3 regions of the Faecalicatena contorta genome follow, and region 3 is predicted to be linked to each of the others. Evidence: riboswitches for the same ligand, from Rfam matches in the RefSeq annotation. Region 3 holds a riboswitch; each other region holds the start of a gene.

Region 1 (6,131 bases), 1.7 Mb from region 3:
ACGTTCTGAGACAGCGCCATCATCAGTTGTAATAATCGGAAGCGCATTCTGCGTAAACAGGGTAAATGTATAATCTTTAGATTGTGTTCCATCCTCTGAAGCTACAGTCAGCTTCACCTTTGCAATTGTTGGATTTTCTCTGTCAGCAAAGGAAACATTAAAATATGTGTTACCTTTGTAATTCGTGCTGCCCTTAATCTCATCGCCTTCGTTCTTATTATAAACTCCACTGATAACGGTCATTGTCATCTTATCTTTTGAACTCATAAGCGTCGGCCAGATATACGCATCACTCATAACCTTGTCAACACCTGCCGTATATTCGGTAGTCATCGGATCAAATGCAGGATCTAACGAATACGCTGCACTTGCCATTCCTTCATTCGGAGAATTATCAATCCTGATTTCTTTTACTACCGGTCCTGTTACAACATGGAAAGTAAATGTTCTGACTGTACCGCCCTTCTTAAGCTGTACTTCAATCTCAGCTCTTCCGTCAACAAGTTTGATATCCTGCATTGAACCAGGTACTCCATTAATCATAACCTCTGTACCTTCATTTGCAGTCAGATCCAGCTTGAAGCTTTCTGTTCCCGGATCCACTTGAATCGTGTGGGAATTGATACTTCCGTCAAATGGTTTTCCACCGTCTATAATTCCGTTTCCGCCGTCTATATTTACCTCTTTCAGATATACGTCTGAACGCTTTAATACGAACTGCCATGCGGAGTCATTCTTTAAGTACAGATTGCCATCGCTGTCTGCAACCGCACTTGCGATGCAATACTGCTCATGAGTCGGTGTATAGAATAAACCGGATGCCGGATCAGCCTCTTTCAGGCCAGCTTTGTCCTTAATCATGTATAACTGTCCGTGTGCTGAATTAGCCAGGAAGTATACATACACATATCCGTCTTCTTTTTCATAACCGGTAATAATCAAACCGGAAGTCTGGCAGTAACCATCTGTCGGTACTGCATATGCCGGTGTCATTGCCCCTGTCTTCGGATCGATATCTGCCACCAGGATCGCATTGCCTTCTACGCCGAACATTTCACCGCCGTTAATACCTACATAAAGTCGGTTATTGTATATGGCCGGTGTACTCGTACTCTGCACGCCTATAGGCAGCGGATTAATCAGATTCTCTGTATCCAGTGTTCCGTCCTCTTTCAAATTATAAGAATGGACTTTGCCCTTTTGGCTGGCAACATAAATTCTTCCATTATAATAGGAAACATCGCAGCGAACCTGTTCTCCTAAATCTACCTGCTGCTTAATCTCACCGGTCATCTTATCAATACAGTTTAATACTCCATTATTGGTACACAAGATTACATAATTTTCATTGGTCCAGCAGCCATCCCAATAAAAGCTGCCAAGAGTGTCATCTCTCCAGGTTGCTGCCTTTCTTTCCGTTTGCTGAGATGGATCTTCATCAGTTACGGAAATACAAACGAAACCTGATTTTTTAGTGGTAAAGAATCCAACATAGATATATCCATCATCATAACGAATTGCACTCTCGCTCCGTCCGCCTGCCGGATCCTCATAAACCCAAAGGGATTCCAGTGTTTCTGCATTAAAGCACTGAATTGTACCATTCCCCAGCGGTACAAAGAGCATTCCCTCAGCGTATGTAGGAGGCATCAAACCAAATGTGGTTGGTGTTACTGTCTCGCTTGTCTTCAGGATCTCTCCTGTTTCCTTATCCAGAACATAAAGTTTATTCCCTGAAAGTGTGTAGACTTTGTTGTCAACGATGATCGGTGTTGTTCCGCTAGTCGGCTTAACATATTCCCCCGTCTGGCGTTCCCACTTTACTTCAATGGAATCAGGAGTAATGGGAGTCTTTGCATCCACAACTGACATATTGTCGCGGCCGGAACGGAAGCCCGGATAATCCGCATCAAGTTCAGGAAGCGTGATTTCTGCCGCCTTCTTCAGTTCAAATTCTTTTGTCTCGGACTGGCTGATATTCAGAATACCTGACTGGCCTACATATCCGAGTTTTGTTACTGCATAGCTGTAATCGTCACCTGGGAAAAGATTATACTTGCCATTCTCCGGCCATATACGCTCATTCTCCTCATCATAGATCGTAAACAATGCATCTTTGGGGTTCACCTGCACGGATAATTCAACTTTCTGTACTCTATCGATAATGACGGTATAGGAAGTTTGCTCTGCTGCCCCTTTTTCCACTTTAATAACAGCCTTATTCTCACCATTAACCAAATCCATTTTATAGGTTGAGCCGGTCACTTCTGTTCCGTTAACCATTACCTTTGAATTACCAGCAGCCGGATTCTTAACTGTAATGTTAACCGCATTCACATCACTCAGAACTTTCGCCCTATACTCTGTGGTTGTTTTTTTAAATGCAGGATCAAATTTCAGTGTATCTCCATTTTCATAATTCAACTGCAGGCCTGTCAGAATCGTGAGCTGTTTTATATGCACGGTATAAACTTCTGTTACCCCGCCTTTTGTAGCAGTAATGGTGATATCATTAGGAGTGCCATCATCTTTTATAGCACCTGCCATAGACTCATACTGATTCTTTGCCGTAGATTCAACATTTACATCCTTGCCTGCGCTATCCGTATAAGTATAAACGACCTTCATGTCTTTATCTGTCGTGCCTTGATGCAGCTTGACTCTTAATTGAACGTTTGTGGATGTGTCGCATACCAGCGTTGCCTCTTTTGTAAGTACGTCAAATACAACATTTTGAGCCTGATATCCTTCAATACCTTTCAGGAGAAGCGGTGCTTCCGCGGACTCCAGTGTGAAGTTTTTGGTCTCTGAGTCAGTCAGATTAACCGTCCCTGTCTGAGTTACAAATCCTTCTCTTTCGATCGTATAGTTGTAATCTTTTCCGGCCTCCAGACTGTAAACTCCATCTGTTCCCTGGACTGCCGCTCCGGCATCGTCTGTAATGGTTACAGTGGCATCTGCGGGGTTCGTTGTAACGGTCAGGTCGACTTTTTTAATATCTTTGATGATATTAAGAGTATATTCTTTCCCGACAGTCCCTTCCTTTTCTGCTTTGGCGACAATTGTAGTTTTTTCTTCCGTTAATGGAACCTGGCGTGTTGCGTAGAAAGCACCGTCTTCTAATACAGCAGGCTCACCATTGACAGTGTATACATTATTATCAATATCTCCCCACACCATGGCCACCAGGCTGACTTCAACTGATTCTGTCCCACCCGGAACTGTAATCTCGTACTCTGTTTTGCTTCCATCAAAGCCGGTCAAATATGAATTATCTCCATCTTTTACCAAAATTTCCATAAGAGGCGTTAATCGAACCACGTGTACTGTATATTCTTCTATCTTGTCGTCTAATGTGACAGTGATATGAACCTCTCCACCTTTGATCCCGCCATACTCGACCAAGTTGTCTAACAGCAGTTCTTCACCACTGGTCATTGCTGTTGTCACGCTATCGTTATAAATATTCTGGTACTTAGCCTCAATTGTAGCTCCTGCAGCTTCTTCCTTCAAAACTGCACATATGCCCAATGTCCCCGACTCTTCAACAACACCTACTGTGCATTCTTTTGTTTCAGGGTCAACCTCTGATATTAGTTTGACAGGTTCACCCTCTTCATTTGGATCAGAAGAAAAGCTGATCTCAGACAACATATTCGTATCCGCTGCAGTTCCTTCTGCCAAAACCGGCATTCCTCCAGCAAATACGGTGGTCATTATCACTGCCACCGCCAATAGCCAGGACAACCCCCTTCTTGTTCTTTTCTTTCGTTTCATTCTTTTTAATCCCTCCTGTTTCTCCTTTTTAGCCATAGGCTTGAAATGTACTATAGAAACAGCCAGCATCCCGTTTCATGCATTGACTGTTAGCTATCTTTTAGTAATGCATTCTTCTGTTCTTTTCCGTATCTATACTATTTATTTCAAACCAATACCCTATAACTAAAAATAAAAGCTCTTCCATCATTCCGATAGAAGAGCTCATCTTTTTTACTATATTATATTTTAAGTATACAAAACGGACTATTTCTTCATCCCAGAAATACATCGTAACAATCATCACGGCAGGTTTTCTGACTTCGCTTCATCCTCCGAAACACCTTCTCAGCATATAAATGCCAATGGTATATCATTTCTTCGTCCACGTTACAGTAGAGGTGACTGTACCGGTTTTGCACCGGTTTCCCTATTATCATTTCCCGATTATCCGGGAAATGCACCGCAATATATATATTTAATTACTTACTAACAACAATAATCTATTTAATCTATGTAGTTCATTATATAGTATCAACTAGTAAAAGTCCACTGTTTTTTCACACGGTTTTCTCACATTTTTCACAAAAAATTCCGCAACTTTTCACAATTTCACAGAGCATTAACAGACTGTATCAGACTACCATTTTCCAGATATAACTTTGGTAATTTTTCTAGATAGATATGCAAAAATATTCGATATTTATCACCCGGTCTTCATTGCTGACTGCATTTTCTCCCTGCAGCTGCTCACTGCCCTGCCGGACATCAGCACATCTTCCATTATGCTGCACTCAATCGTATAGTCTGCATCCGGCATGTACGCCATAAGCATTTCCAATGTCTCGTCTATCGGTATATTCCCGCGTCCCAGCCCCAGGTGCGAATCCCTGTCCCCACAGTTATCGTGGATATGGACATGTCCCGCGTGCTCTCCAAACGTCTGAATCCAGTCACTCAAAGATCTGGGCGAATAGCAATGTGCATGGCCAATATCCAGGCACAGTTTAAAATCCGGGGATTCAACCTTCTGTTCCACTTCAATCATCGGCGATATTTCCTTATCATACACATTCTCCATAAGAATCTGGACACCGCTTTTTCCTTCCATAAATTCATTCCAGAACTCAGCCATTCGTTTTGCCCAGTCTGTCAGATAATACACACCGGGAAGAAAGCCCGTATGGAAAATTATCTTTTTGGCCCCCAGTCTCTTCGCAGCCTCATATGTCTGCGTAAACCGGGCTTTTGTCACTGCCCTTACCATGGAGTCATATGCCATTGGATTCAAATCCAGAAATGGCCCATGCAGTGTCAGGTTCCTGGTACCTATGTATTCTAACCGTTCTATGTATTCAACGATCTTTTCATTCAGGCAGTCCAGATTTTCAGAAATGGAGAACTCAATACTCTCGATCCCAACATCAGTCGCTTCTACTACCTGTCTCATCTCTTCATCCTTAAGAAGATGACTTGCATATACCATAATATTCCACTCCCGATTCAGACTGTTCCCCTGAATTCTTTTTTTACCTAGATATATTCTGTTTCAAACCCTGAATCACGGCAGTACTTTTCCACTGCCCCGCCCTTTTTACATCGTATCTTTGCACTGCGGTTGATGACCCATGGCCCGATCTCTTCGGGATCATGACCAATCTCAAGCACTTTCAGCCTGTTGCAGCCATGAAACGCCCACTTTTCGATTACTTTTACAGTTGAGGGAATCTTTGCATATTGCAGGCTGTTGCATTTTAAAAATGCACTGTCCCCAATTTTTATTAGTCCCTCCGGCAGTTCCAAGGATGTCAATGCGTTCTGATAAAAAGCCTCTGCGCCGATCTCCCTTAATCTATCCGGCAAAACAATCTGCTCCAGGGCCGTACATTTATAAAATGCCCGCCGCTCTATCTTTTCGAGCGTTGCCGGAAGGGCAATGTGTTTTAGATTAACACACCCGGAAAAAGCCTCCGCCTTCACTTCTCTGCATATGCTGCCTACATCAATCTCCATCCTCTCCAGACTTTTGCACTGCGCAAACGCTCTGTTTCCAATAAAGTTAGTAGTTTTAGGAAGCTTTACCTGCTTCAGCTTTGTACAGTTATAAAATGCTTCCTTACGGATTAAGATTGTACCTTTCAGCTCAACTTCCCGCAGCATCGTATTGTAAAAACTCTGTGCCCCTATTTCCACAACATTTTCAGGCAGAATAACACGGCGGAGCTTTGTATTGTTTTTAAATGCCCTTTCGCCGATCTTTCTATAGTGGCTGTCTGCCACCAATTCTTTTATGTTTCCATTGTTTTTCCCCTGCACCTTATCCAGAGTATCTTTCTCATATGCTTTCCAGAGAGATACCACCCCTGCCATACGTT
Region 2 (6,131 bases), 1.6 Mb from region 3:
TTGTGGGGAGGGAAGTTTTTTGGGCAGATGGGGGGCGCGAAGTGTGCGTCAGAATGTCCGGCCGGGTGCAGAGACACATACGGCGTGAGAAATATGGGCGCTTCGTTAAGCAGCAGTAAGGAAGAAACGGACAGAAATGTATGGCACCGAAAGCATTCACCGCCCAGGCTGATGCCTATACGGCTTAGGCTTTCTTGAAAACTGATTCGGAAATCAGTTTTCAGCCATACGTTTCTGTCCGTTTTCCTCCTAACTGCCGCTAAGCTCGCTGGGAGACAGGTGTTTAACATCTATCGAGGGTGGAATAGGATGTGTTTTTGGCCGGTTTGGTCTGTGTATAAAGTTGCATGTACGCCGTACACTTCGTGGATTGTTTTTTCTGTCAGGACTTCCTGGGGCGGACCTTGGGCTGCAATTTGGCCATTTTTTAAGACATATAAATAGCTGCAATATAAGGATGCTATGTTTAGGTCGTGTATTGCGGCTATTACGGTTTTGTTTTGGGCTTTTACCAGATTCATTAGTTCTAGCTGGTATTTGATGTCCAGGTGGTTTGTGGGCTCGTCCAGGATTAGGCAGGGTGTGTCCTGGACGAATGCACGGGCTATCAGGACTCTTTGTTTTTCGCCTCCTGAGAGGGTGAGAAAACTCTGGCTGCTTATGGAATAGAGTCCGATCTTTTTTAAGATTTCTTGTACTGTTTTTTTGTCCCTATTGTCTTCTGATTCCAGCATCTTTTTTCTGGCGTGACGGCCCATCATTACAACTTCTTCTACGGTAAAGTCAAAGCTTGCTTCCTGCTCTTGGATGAGGACCGATAATTTTTGCGCCATTTCCCGATTGCTCATAGCTGTTAGATTTTCTTCCATGAGGAAGATGCTGCCTTCCTGTGGTTTGAGGACTTTATATATATTTTTTAGAAGTGTAGACTTTCCGCTTCCGTTTGGGCCGATTATGCCTACAAATTCTTTCTTTTTTATGTGCATATCAATCTGGGATAGTATCTGTCTGTCCCGTACTTGATAAGAAAGTTCTTTGATTTCTATCATGTCATGCTGATCCCCCTTATTTAAACTCGTATTGACGTACCTTTATCATCCACAGGAATAACGGGGCCCCGATAAATGCTGTCAGGATTCCTATGGGGATTTCCGTCGGCGGATGAAGCATTCTGGCTCCCACATCTACCCAGATCATGAACAGGGCGCCTGTAAGAACTGAAAGCGGAATTAGTTTTTTGTGATCCGCTCCTACAATGGAGCGGATCATATGGGGAACTACCAGCCCGATAAATCCAATACAGCCGCTTACTGCAACGGCAGAAGCTGTTAATAAGGCAGACACAATGATGAGAATCCGCCTCACAATATTTACATTTACACCAAGTGTAATGGCTGAATGTTCTCCCATCAGCAGTGCATTTAAGGCCCTGGACAGGTACATCAGGCACAAAAATGCCGGGATAATGAGTATCCCCAATAGAGGGATATCGCTCCATTCAGCACTTCCTAATCCACCCAGCATCCAGAAGGTTGCCTCTCTTACCGCCGCATCATTCGGGGCCGTATACACGATGTAATTCGTCAAAGCGCTGAATAAAGACGAGACTGCAACTCCCACTAAGATTAAACGTACTGGCGTCACTGCATTTCCTGTTCTTGCCAGAGTGTACACAAAAAGCATTGATACCATCGCTCCGGCAAAAGAACCTGTGGAGACGGTTAACCTTCCGCTCCATGGAAGCCAGACTCCGGCAAGCATTGCCAGCACGGCCCCCAAAGATGCGCCGGATGAAATTCCCAGCACATAGGGTTCTGCAAGCGGATTCTTTGTAAACGCCTGCATACAGATCCCGGAAAGTGTCAGCCCCGCTCCTACAAGGCCGCCCAGGAGCACCCTTGGCACCCTTAAAAACCAGACAATATTCTGTGTACTGTTTTTCATTTCTTCTATAGAAATCAGATGTTCCAGACCAATGTACTGGGATATGTTATGCAGCACAATTTTCCAGACGGAAAAAAAGTCTATGGTAACCGGCCCTATTCCGACGGCCAAAACAATAGAAATGATCAGCAGTATACAAAGAATAATGGAACATACAACGCTATGCTTTTTTATAGCCATACAAATATTCTTCATACCTGTACATCACTTTCATTCAAAACAGTCCGGATGGAATGCTTTTGCAAATTTTTCAATTGTATCTCCCGTCATAGAGCTTGCGAATACCTCGCAAAGATTTACAGAAATAATTCTGTCATTTGCAATTGCCGGTACTGCTGCCAATGCCGGATTCTCTTTTAATTCGGATATTTTCTGTTCTAAAGAGGTATCACCGTAATCGTCTATCACAATGACTTCCGGGGCACGTTCTACTACTTCTTCCCAGCTTACATTTGCCCAGGTCTTATCCATATCGGAAAAGATATTTTTCCCTCCTGCATGTTCAATCAGTTTTGCAGTAAAATTATTTCCGCAGGTATATGCTCCGCCGTCCTGCGCCATATCATAAACAAATACTTTCACGGTTTCCTGACCCTTCACCGCATTTTCAGCCGACTCGATCTGAGCCTTCATTTCCTCTACGATTTCTTCTGCTCTGTCTTCCAGACCAAAGATACGTCCGAGGTTATAAAAATCTTCATATACAACATCAACATCCGCACCGATCGTATATCCTTCAATTGAAGCAAGTGACATAATACCATAGCCGTTTAATGTCCCATGTTCTGTATTATTTTTTTCAGAAAATGCACTGGACCGCCCATAGACAAAATCCGGCTCCTGCGCCAGGATTGCCTCCAATGAGGGGGCTGACTCTGCAAGCTCTGGAATCTTTAAATACGCATCATTCCACTCTGGATTGATTTTAGAATTTGTATATGCTCTGCCGATAATTTTGTCTCCCAGTCCCATTGCCATTAATTCGTCACCTGTGCATGCATTGGCTGCAATTACTCTTTCAGGCACATGTGTAAATGTAACTTCGATATCATCCTGCGTTTTTAATGTAAAGGGAAATTCCCCCTCCGTTTTAGTTTCTTCTTCCTGTGCCGGTTTTGCCTTTTCCGCGGATGCTGCATCCGCATCGGAAGCATCTTTTCCACATGCTGTAATACTCATTCCTAATGCAAGCACCAGCATTATGCTGATCAGTTTGTTTCTCAATTTCATACTTTTTCTCCTCTTTCCATTAATAGTTTAAAACTATCCTCACAAATATTCATCTTCATTCTCTAACTTCTGCTTATAACTGCAAAAGTACAGAGTGAGCTTGCACGATTTGGCGCCGCCGCGCCGCTTCGCGGCTATATGCCTTATCGCGGCGTGTGCATCCTCCCAGAGGAACTTCCTATATCATAAAAAAGACATCTGCCCGAAATAAGCAAATGTCTAATACATGTATATACTTTAGGTACACACAAACAAAGTTGTCTCCAAAAATGTACGTAACAACTTTAAATATTCAGACAGGGCACTTTTAACCGGAAGTTTCCTCTCTTATTCGTCAAACAGGTTTCCTGACTTCCAGATTACCGCTCATGCTGTGCCTTCTCACAAAATACAGATTCTGCAATGACATCTTACAGCTTTCACTCCCTGGATACAGTGGCCGGACCGTTCAGGCTTTTCACCTGATTCCCTTTTACCTCTTTCGAGCATTTGATGAATAGTATGATTCAGTTTTTCCAGACAAACATACCCTGAAATAAGAATATTGTCAACACAAGAACGACGATCAGATAAAAAATTACAAATAGTTCTTATATTTTTCGCAATAACACGAATAACCGCCCCGGTGCACATACACATGCTGAGGGACAGGTATTCTGCCCCGGCTTTGCAGAAACATCAGGATGATAAACCTGTTTTCTGCCCTCTATGCCGGCCGGCTTCGTAGAGTGCCCTTACGATTAGATTTATGAAGAGGAGGAGCATGCACATCGCTACGGCGGGGGCGGTCTGACCTGCGCCTTCAAGGCTTACTATGGCTACGGCCGCTATGGGGGCCGTCGGGGTGAACAGGAATACGACCGCGGATACGGTGACCAGGGAGTTCACGAAAAAGTATACCCACATTTCGCAGATTGCGGGCGTACACAGAGGGAGTGTGACGCGGCGCAGGGTCTTATAGAAGGGGACTGCGAGGGATTCGGATACGGTTTCGAATTCTTTGTCCAGCCTTTTCAGGGCGGTTGTGGCGGTGCTAAAGGGCACGGAGTAGAAGTGAATCATGTTTGCCAATACGATGATCCAGATGGTTCCGTATAGAAAGTGGAAAGGATTTTGTAGTACGTAGCCGTCTGTGAATGGGATCTTGAAGTCTGGCGCGTTGAAAAACATGATGAAACTCAGGCCTACAACGGTTCCCGGAATCGCCATTGGGGTGATGGAGAGCATGTATGTAAATCTTCTGCTGGCCTTGAACTTCTGGTTTTTCTCAATCAGGTATGCTCCCAGGAATGTGATGAAAGTTCCCAGAAATGCCGATATGAGCGCTATGATTATGGAATTTTTGAATGCAGTGATTCCGCTGCCTGAGGAGATTCTGCCCAGGTCATAGTTGGACAGTGTAAATGTCAGGTTGTAGGGCCAGAATTTGATCAGAGAGGCAAACAGGGCGACTGCAAAAAACAACAGCATAGCCAGCGTGATCAGAAAACAGAATATAGTTGCCGCCATGTCGCTGGGCCTGTGTGGTTTGATTTGGTATGGTATGGATTTTGCGCTGATCGCCGCATTCTGCTTTTTATTTGTAATCCGATCCACTGCGAAGGACAGAACGGCCGGAAACAGCAGGATGATTCCCACTACCGCACCCATGTTAAAGTTCTGCTGCCCCACTACCTGCTTGTAGACGTCTGTTGCCAGCACGTTATAGTTGCCTCCCACAACCGAGGGGGCGCCAAAATCGGTAAAACTGTAGGTAAACGCTACAAATATGGCACTGATCAGTCCGTACTTGACGTTCGGTATGGTGATCGTAAACATTTTCCGGACCGCCGAAGTACCCATTGTTTCTGCAGCCTCATACAGCCGGTTGTCAGCAGCGGAAAATGCCACCGTCAGAATCGTTGTCGCCACCGGGAAACAGTAGATGCTTTCCGCGATAATAATCCCCACTCTGCCGTATAAGGGTACCTGCCAGCCGAGTGCGGTGAAGATCCCTTTATTTCCAAACAGATAGATCAATGCAATCCCAAGCAGCATGGTGGGAGCGAAGATCGGGATCATTCCTACATACCTGAAAAATCCTTTCCACGGCACGTTTTTTCGTGCCAGGGAATAGGCGAAAAAAAATGCCAGTGTCACTGATATGAATGTGGATACAACTGCAATAAAAAAGGTATGTGATATGGAATAAACCATGGATTTGCTCTGAAAATATTTTGCAAACTGGGACAGGCCTGCAAATGCACCGCTCTTGTCCTGAAATGCCTTCAGGAACAGGGTACACAGGGGGAGAACCAGGAAGAGAACCAGAAAAATCATAACCAGGTAAATTGCGGCTCCTCTGACAATATCCTCCTTTTCTCCTCTCCTTACGAATGTTTTTATACGGTTCATGTTATGTTGTTTTCTCCTTAAATGATGTTCCGGGACCCGCCCGTTTTAATTATGCGGATTCAAACCCAAGCAGTTCTTCGCGCGGCATATTAACAAACACGATCTCACCCACTCGGAATTTCTTTTCTTTTGCCGCCTGGAAAGGCACATCCACATACAGCACCATATCGCCATAGACCACATGGCTCACCTGCACAGAAACACGGTTATAAAATCCTCTGAATTCAATATCTGCTATCTTCCCGCGCAGGCTTTCCCTGCCTGCCGTTCTTTCTATTTCTATCTTTTCAGGACGTATGGCCACCCGCTCATAATTTCCCAGGTTGTATACTCTGCTCTTTTCACGGTCAATAAAATTAATAGAGCCGATGAAATCCGCTACAAAAGGATTCTTCGGATGCTCATAGATTTCTTCCGGAGTTCCCTCCTGCATCACAACCGCCTTATTCATGACAATAATTCTGTCCGCCATGGTCAGGGCTTCATCCTGGTCATGGGTTACCATAATGGTCGTAAGCCCCAGTTCTTTCTGAATGCTGCAGATCTCTTTGCGCAGGGCAACC
Region 3 (6,131 bases):
ATCGATATCGTGCGTAGCCATCAGTATCGTAATTCCTTCTTCCGCCAGCCCATCTACGATCTGATTGACGATCTTTGTATGTTTTGCGTCCAGCGCGGCCGCCGGTTCGTCCAGTATGATGACTTCCGGATGCATCACCAGGATGTCGGCGATGGAAACCTGCTTTTTCTGTCCTCCGCTCAGGGCATGGGCCGGGCGGTCCCGGAAGGGCGTTATCTCAAGATGGCCGATCACCTGGTCCACTTCCTGTCTTGCTTTCTCTTCCGCTACACCCATGTTCAGGATTCCAAAGGAAATCTCCTGGTACACGCTTGCCGAAAACAGCTGATTATCCGGATCCTGAAAGACAATGCCGACCCTGCTTCTAAGATCCAGCAATCCCTTTTTGGAGTAATCCACCGGCTTCCCTTCAAATAGAACCATTCCCTCATCCGGCTTATATATCCCATTGCAGCATAGAAAAAAAGTGGACTTTCCGCAGCCGTTTGCACCCATGAATGCCACCTTTTTCCCCCTTTTTATTTTCAGGCTCACGCCGTTTAGGGAGTGCGGGCCTCCTTCTTCATATGCGTAGTGGACATCTCTCGCCTCTATTATGACATCCTTTTCCTCTGTATTCATAAGAATCTCCTCCATATTGTCAATGCAAGCAGGATCACTTCAAACACTGTGATTGCAGCGACCTCCTTTTTTCTGGCCGGATGATGTTCCGCAAGTACTCTGATCCTGCCGTCGTAGCACCTGGATTCCATGGCGTCATACAATGCATTGGATCTCTTAAATGCGCGGAGCAGCAGGCCCGCCCCCATCTTTCCGAAGGAACTCACCGATGTTCGCAGATCTTTGTTGCCCAGCCTGGACTTCTGTGACACCATCATGGCGGAAGCAGTCTCCATGAGCACAAAGATGAACCGGTAGATCAGAAGCATGAGTTCCGTCAATATCTCGGGGCAGTGCAGTTTTGCCAGCACGTCCAGAATATCTGTCATTGTCGTATTGAGAGATAAAAAGTACAGGCAGGACACACTCGCCATGGCTGTCGCAATCAGCTGTATCCCGAATAGAAGGGAATGAAAACTCCCTGTGATAAAAAAGCTGCCCACTGGAATTGCATAAGCATCCAGTGGGACTTTTGAGATATTGACTATAATCGCAAGTGTACTCAATATCAGGAATGTAAAAGGCACCGCCAGCAGCTTTGCGTATTGCCCCGCCGCTATGCGTCCTTTTTTCACGGTCAGGTATGTATTGACTGCAAACGCCACGCCTGCAACGATGAGTGAGCGGCTGACTACACAGAACAGCAGAGTTATCATGGAAAATGCAAACTTTTCAGCCGCATTTACATATCTTAATCTGGAGCGATAACAGAGCTTATCTACTACAATCATGCCGCCCTCCTTCCCGGAATCTTATTCCTCTTTATTCCATCTTTTTCTGCCATTTTTTTCTTTCTACGAATCGTCCCATCACAAAAGCGATGATGCCAACCCCGATCCCTGTCTGGATACAAAAAATCAAGCTTTCTACCTCGCCAGGCAGTTCGCCGCCCAGCGCAGTCTCCAGCACCGGTGTAAACCATGGGGTGTATTCCCCCTGAATCTCTTCTATCATAACGCTCCCCGCGTCATCAGAGCCGCCGAACTCAGCGCCTTTCTTCGCGAACAGGGGCACAATTGCAATTAATACAGCTGCGATCAGAAGAATAATGACTGTTTTTGTATTTTTACTCATCCTATTTTGCCTCCTTTAAAAATCCAATTGCCTTGAGTTCCGGTTTTGCATATGATTCCAGGCCGATGACAATGATAACCGTAAGGATGCCTTCGATGACTGCCAGCGGAAGCTGGGTCGGTGCAAATACACCCAGGAATTTAACAGCAGATGCCGCAACACCGCCGGCCTCGGATGGGTAAGCGAGTGCAAGCTGGATGCTGGTCACACAGTATGTAAAGATATCGCCCAGAAAAGCCGCCAGAAAAACGGATACTTTTCGGTTCACATTCATTTTTTTACAGAGCTGAAAGATTCCAAACGACAGAAGCGGTCCCGCTATCGCCATGGAAAATGTGTTTGCCCCCAGTGTTGTCAATCCGCCGTGTGCCAGCAGAATCGCCTGGAACAAAAGCACGATGATTCCCAGTACGCTGACTGCCGCCGGGCCAAACAGGATTGCCCCCAGCCCTGTGCCCGTCATATGGGAACAGCTTCCCGTCACGGACGGGATTTTCAGGGAAGAAATCACAAAAATAAACGCCCCCGCCATTGCAATCAATGTGATGGTCTTTCTGTTTTCTTTTAATCTTTTTTTCAGGGAAATCAGGCCGGCAACCAGGAATGGAACACAGATAACGCCCCAGGCAATACAGTATTTAACCGGAAGATACCCCTCCATAATGTGCATTGCATTCACAGCCGGTGTGACGGCAAACATCAGCGCAAACGCGATGGCTGCCTTGAGTAAGAATTTTTCTTTTTTTGACATATTTCTCTCTCCTTTTTTGTGATATGTTGTCTTGAAATACCCCCAGGTATACCACAAAATCGTATGAGATCTGCGGCATAACACCCGGTCATATCCCCGTAACCATTCAGATCCATTTAAAAGCGGGTTTTCTGACTCAGGCATCAACACGGTATTCCGCCTTCCCATGAAAATTCTCACAGTGACATCATGGATACCATTCCACCTTTACAGCAACGGGTATTGTGCAGGATTTCCACCTGCTTCCCCTGCGGCCGTCCGCTGCAGATACTATACTCCACTTGGACAGCTTACTTTTAAATTGTATGCCAGACCTGAATTATATACCGAAAGGGTAACATTACCCTTTTGGCTGCTTTTTATCGGAGGTATCTCCCCCTAATACTCGATCCCCCGTCTTGCCCGGATCTCCCGGTCAAAGGGATGTTTGATTTTTCGGATCTCGGAAACATAATCCGCAAGCCCGATCAGCTTTTCGTCCGGATTTCGTCCGGTCAGAACGACCTCCAGTTCCTTAGGTTTCTTTTCCAAAAAGGCCAGCGACTTTGTGTGATCAATGAGGCCATAATGATAGGCTGCCATAAACTCGTCGACCACAAGCATATCATACTCTCCGGATACTGCTTTTTCACAAACCGTATCCCACAGCCGTGCATAAGTCTCCTGAGCCTCCGCTTTCTCCGCTTCGGACAGCGTGTTGAAGAATCCAAATGATTTGTCCATATGGAGTACCGTAATTCCCTCCACGGCATCCAGAATCTTGAGCTCTCCGGAGTCCTCGTTCTTCAGAAAACGCGAAAAAAGAACCTTCATACCGCTTCCGGCCGCTCTGACAGCAAGCCCTGTTGCGGCAGTCGTCTTCCCCTTTCCATCTCCACAGTAAATATGTATCAGCCCGTTTTTCATGCGCCCACCTCATCCAAAATCCCTCTTATTTTATCATAAATTGTCTGATTATGCAATTTTCACTATCTATCATTGTATATGATTTTCCGTTCTTCCGTTTGTACTTTTTTCTTTTGTTTATGTAATTTTTTAAGAACGAGGGCAAAGGGGTCAGACCCCTCTTCAGAGGGGTCTGACCCCTTTGCCCTCCGTATTCAGAATATTCTGAATATAACCCTTTATTTCTTCCACACTGTACCCTGTTTCTGCAGGCCTTCCAATCACTACAAGCGTTACCCCTGTCTCTCTGGCAGCCTCCAGTTTTTCCTCAAACCCCCCCGCTTTGCCTGATTCCTTTGTCACAAAATAGTCTGCTCCTGTGTATTTCAGCATGGCAGTATTTAATTCTTTCGAAAAGGGTCCCTGCATGGCGATGAGATGGGAGCCCTTGAATCCAAGCTCCACGCTCTCTTCCACGGACTCTTTTGTCGAAAGAACCCTGGCAAAACAGCGTTCTTTGTAATGGTCGATCGCTGTGTACAGCCTTAATTCTTTGCTCCCGGTGGAAATGAATATCCGGCCTTCCCGTGTTTTGAGATACTCTACTGCTTCTGCCACGGAATTTACAATTACCATATTGCGGTAAGATCCTGCGCCGCCTGTCCCGCTTTCGTCCCGCAGACAGCGGATATAACCGGCGCCGCTCCCCTTACAGGCATTTTGAATATTCTCCGTGGCCAGGCGCGCAAAGGGATGAGTGGCATCGATCACAAGCCTGATCTGATTCTCCCTGATAAATCCGCAGATAGCCTCTTGATCCATCCGGCCCGTTATGACCCGGATATTTTGAATTCCTTCCACGCATTCCATTCCGTACTCTGTAGCCGTACTGACGAAGGCTGGCGCAGACAGCGTGCCTAAAAATTCAGCCAGCATTCTTCCTTCTGATGTTCCCGCAAACAGCAGAATACTCATTCTTCCGTTCTCCATATTCCTTTTCCTCCCCTTTTCCGCAGCCTATTTATGTCTGATACTTAGATTTTATTTTAAGTACAACAACTGGCATATCCTGGAAATATTCCGGTTGTGTTTAAACCTCTTTCACAGTATAATATATCACATAGCAAATTGAAACCACAAACATAAGGGAGCTTTTATATGTTTTTTAATCTAATTGGATTTATTCGGAAAGACTTAGACCTAAAAGAAACCTATTTTAAAAGTGCGGAAAATGAAATCGCAAAGAAAAATCTGATCCTGCTTCAGGTTTCCAGTCTGCTCAATGTCCTTCTCCTTGTCTTATTTTACATAATAACCCCGTTTATCATTAAAGGCTGGACAATCACATTACAGCATTTTCTTTTTCTCCCGGCGGCACTGGCCTTTTTCATCATCTCTACAGTTTACGCAAAGACAGGCCGCAGAGACAAGCGCGTGATAACCGGCATCTGCCTGGCTTTCGAAATCACGCTGTTTGCTTTTGTTATTTCTATAGATGTCTTTCCTTACCCGGATGCTCCCAGCTCTTTCCTACCGCTTTTATATATTGCGTTTCCAGCGCTGTTCATTCTCCGTTTCCGTCAGATGTTCACGGTCATGTTTCTGGTCGAGGTCGTATACGCCGTTGCAGTCTTACAGATAAAAAATCCGCTGATGGCAGAAAACGACATCTTTAATTCTGTCGTTTCCTTTATCTTTTCGCTGGCAGTCGCCCACGTAATCCTGAAACTCCGCGCCGATGACCACGACATACGCAGCCGTTACAAACGCCTGAGCATGCTGGATTCCCTCACTGGCATTCTAAACAAAAAGTCCTGTGAAAATGCAATTTCCCAGTATCTGAATACAAACGCCCCCGTGTATTGCGCCCTGCTCTTTCTAGATCTGGACGACTTCAAAAAGATCAATGATACCATCGGCCACTCCGCCGGAGACCGTCTTCTGGAAGAGACCGGAAAATTACTCCACAAAACATTCCACGCATCAGATATCATCGGCCGTGTCGGCGGAGATGAATTCATGATACTACTCACAAACTACCATGATTCAATAGAGTCCCTGAAAAAGAGGTGCACCGCCTTGCAGCGCACTCTCCAGCAGATCATGCAGAACCACGGAGTCCAGGCTACCTGCAGCATAGGCGCACTCCTGGTCAAAGGACGGTGAATCAGCTTCCAAACCGCATACACCCTAGCCGACAAATGCCTGTACGATGCCAAATCCTCCGGAAAAAACAACTGCATAGTCCAAACCCTGCCCAAAGAATGATCTCAGCAAGCACTTAATAAAGGAGCGCATGCGTATGAATACGCTGACTGCTCCAAAAAACCGTTGCCGGATATGTGTGCTCCATACCCACATATCCGGCAACAGTTTTTTGAAGCAGTCAGCAGTACGGGTACAAATCGCAGCGGCATATACAGCCCCTATGTCTTCCCAGCATCACTGACATGGAGCGCCCCCTTCTAACTCATTCCCCCACCCATTCATGGATCTCGCCGCAGGCAATCATTTCGCCGCTGTCTCCTGACGGCTGTGTCTTAAAATCATCCGGGTTCATATGGATGACCACTGTTCTGCCGACCACATCATCCGGGTAAAATCTCCCGGTATATACCGCACTGCAGGCTGCACCGTGTGTAGACAGCAGAGGCGGCAGATCACCGGCATGTTCCGGGTGATCCGTATGTTCGGGATTAAAATGCCCATCGGCATCTGCGAAAGGCTCCTCAGCATTCCCGGAACATTGTTTCCCTTCATG

Evidence for each region. A riboswitch is a leader RNA that binds a small molecule or an ion and turns the genes downstream of it on or off. The one in region 3 is predicted to bind cobalamin.
Region 1: another riboswitch for cobalamin. It lies ahead of MWG26_RS05785 (cadherin-like beta sandwich domain-containing protein); the one in region 3 lies ahead of MWG26_RS13260 (energy-coupling factor ABC transporter permease).
Region 2: another riboswitch for cobalamin. It lies ahead of MWG26_RS05965 (ABC transporter substrate-binding protein); the one in region 3 lies ahead of MWG26_RS13260 (energy-coupling factor ABC transporter permease).

Annotation. Positions count from the first base shown of each region.
Region 1 covers NZ_BQNQ01000001.1:1,284,790-1,290,920, reverse strand. Annotated here, with positions in the region: gene MWG26_RS05785 (cadherin-like beta sandwich domain-containing protein) at 1-3,777, opposite strand, end outside; cobalamin riboswitch at 4,047-4,239, opposite strand; gene MWG26_RS05780 (sugar phosphate isomerase/epimerase family protein) at 4,463-5,242, opposite strand; gene MWG26_RS05775 (leucine-rich repeat domain-containing protein) at 5,290-6,131, opposite strand, start outside.
Region 2 covers NZ_BQNQ01000001.1:1,338,375-1,344,505, reverse strand. Annotated here, with positions in the region: gene MWG26_RS05975 (ABC transporter ATP-binding protein) at 291-1,049, opposite strand; gene MWG26_RS05970 (FecCD family ABC transporter permease) at 1,066-2,139, opposite strand; gene MWG26_RS05965 (ABC transporter substrate-binding protein) at 2,155-3,174, opposite strand; cobalamin riboswitch at 3,495-3,682, opposite strand; gene MWG26_RS05960 (putative 2-aminoethylphosphonate ABC transporter permease subunit) at 3,853-5,568, opposite strand; gene MWG26_RS05955 (ABC transporter ATP-binding protein) at 5,618-6,131, opposite strand, start outside.
Region 3 covers NZ_BQNQ01000001.1:2,970,592-2,976,722, forward strand. Annotated here, with positions in the region: gene MWG26_RS13245 (energy-coupling factor ABC transporter ATP-binding protein) at 1-621, opposite strand, end outside; gene cbiQ (cobalt ECF transporter T component CbiQ) at 618-1,391, opposite strand; gene MWG26_RS13255 (energy-coupling factor ABC transporter substrate-binding protein) at 1,423-1,734, opposite strand; gene MWG26_RS13260 (energy-coupling factor ABC transporter permease) at 1,736-2,485, opposite strand; cobalamin riboswitch at 2,590-2,791, opposite strand; gene MWG26_RS13265 (cob(I)yrinic acid a,c-diamide adenosyltransferase) at 2,864-3,391, opposite strand; gene cobK (precorrin-6A reductase) at 3,554-4,360, opposite strand; gene MWG26_RS13275 (GGDEF domain-containing protein) at 4,529-5,536, shown strand; gene MWG26_RS13280 (superoxide dismutase family protein) at 5,841-6,131, opposite strand, start outside.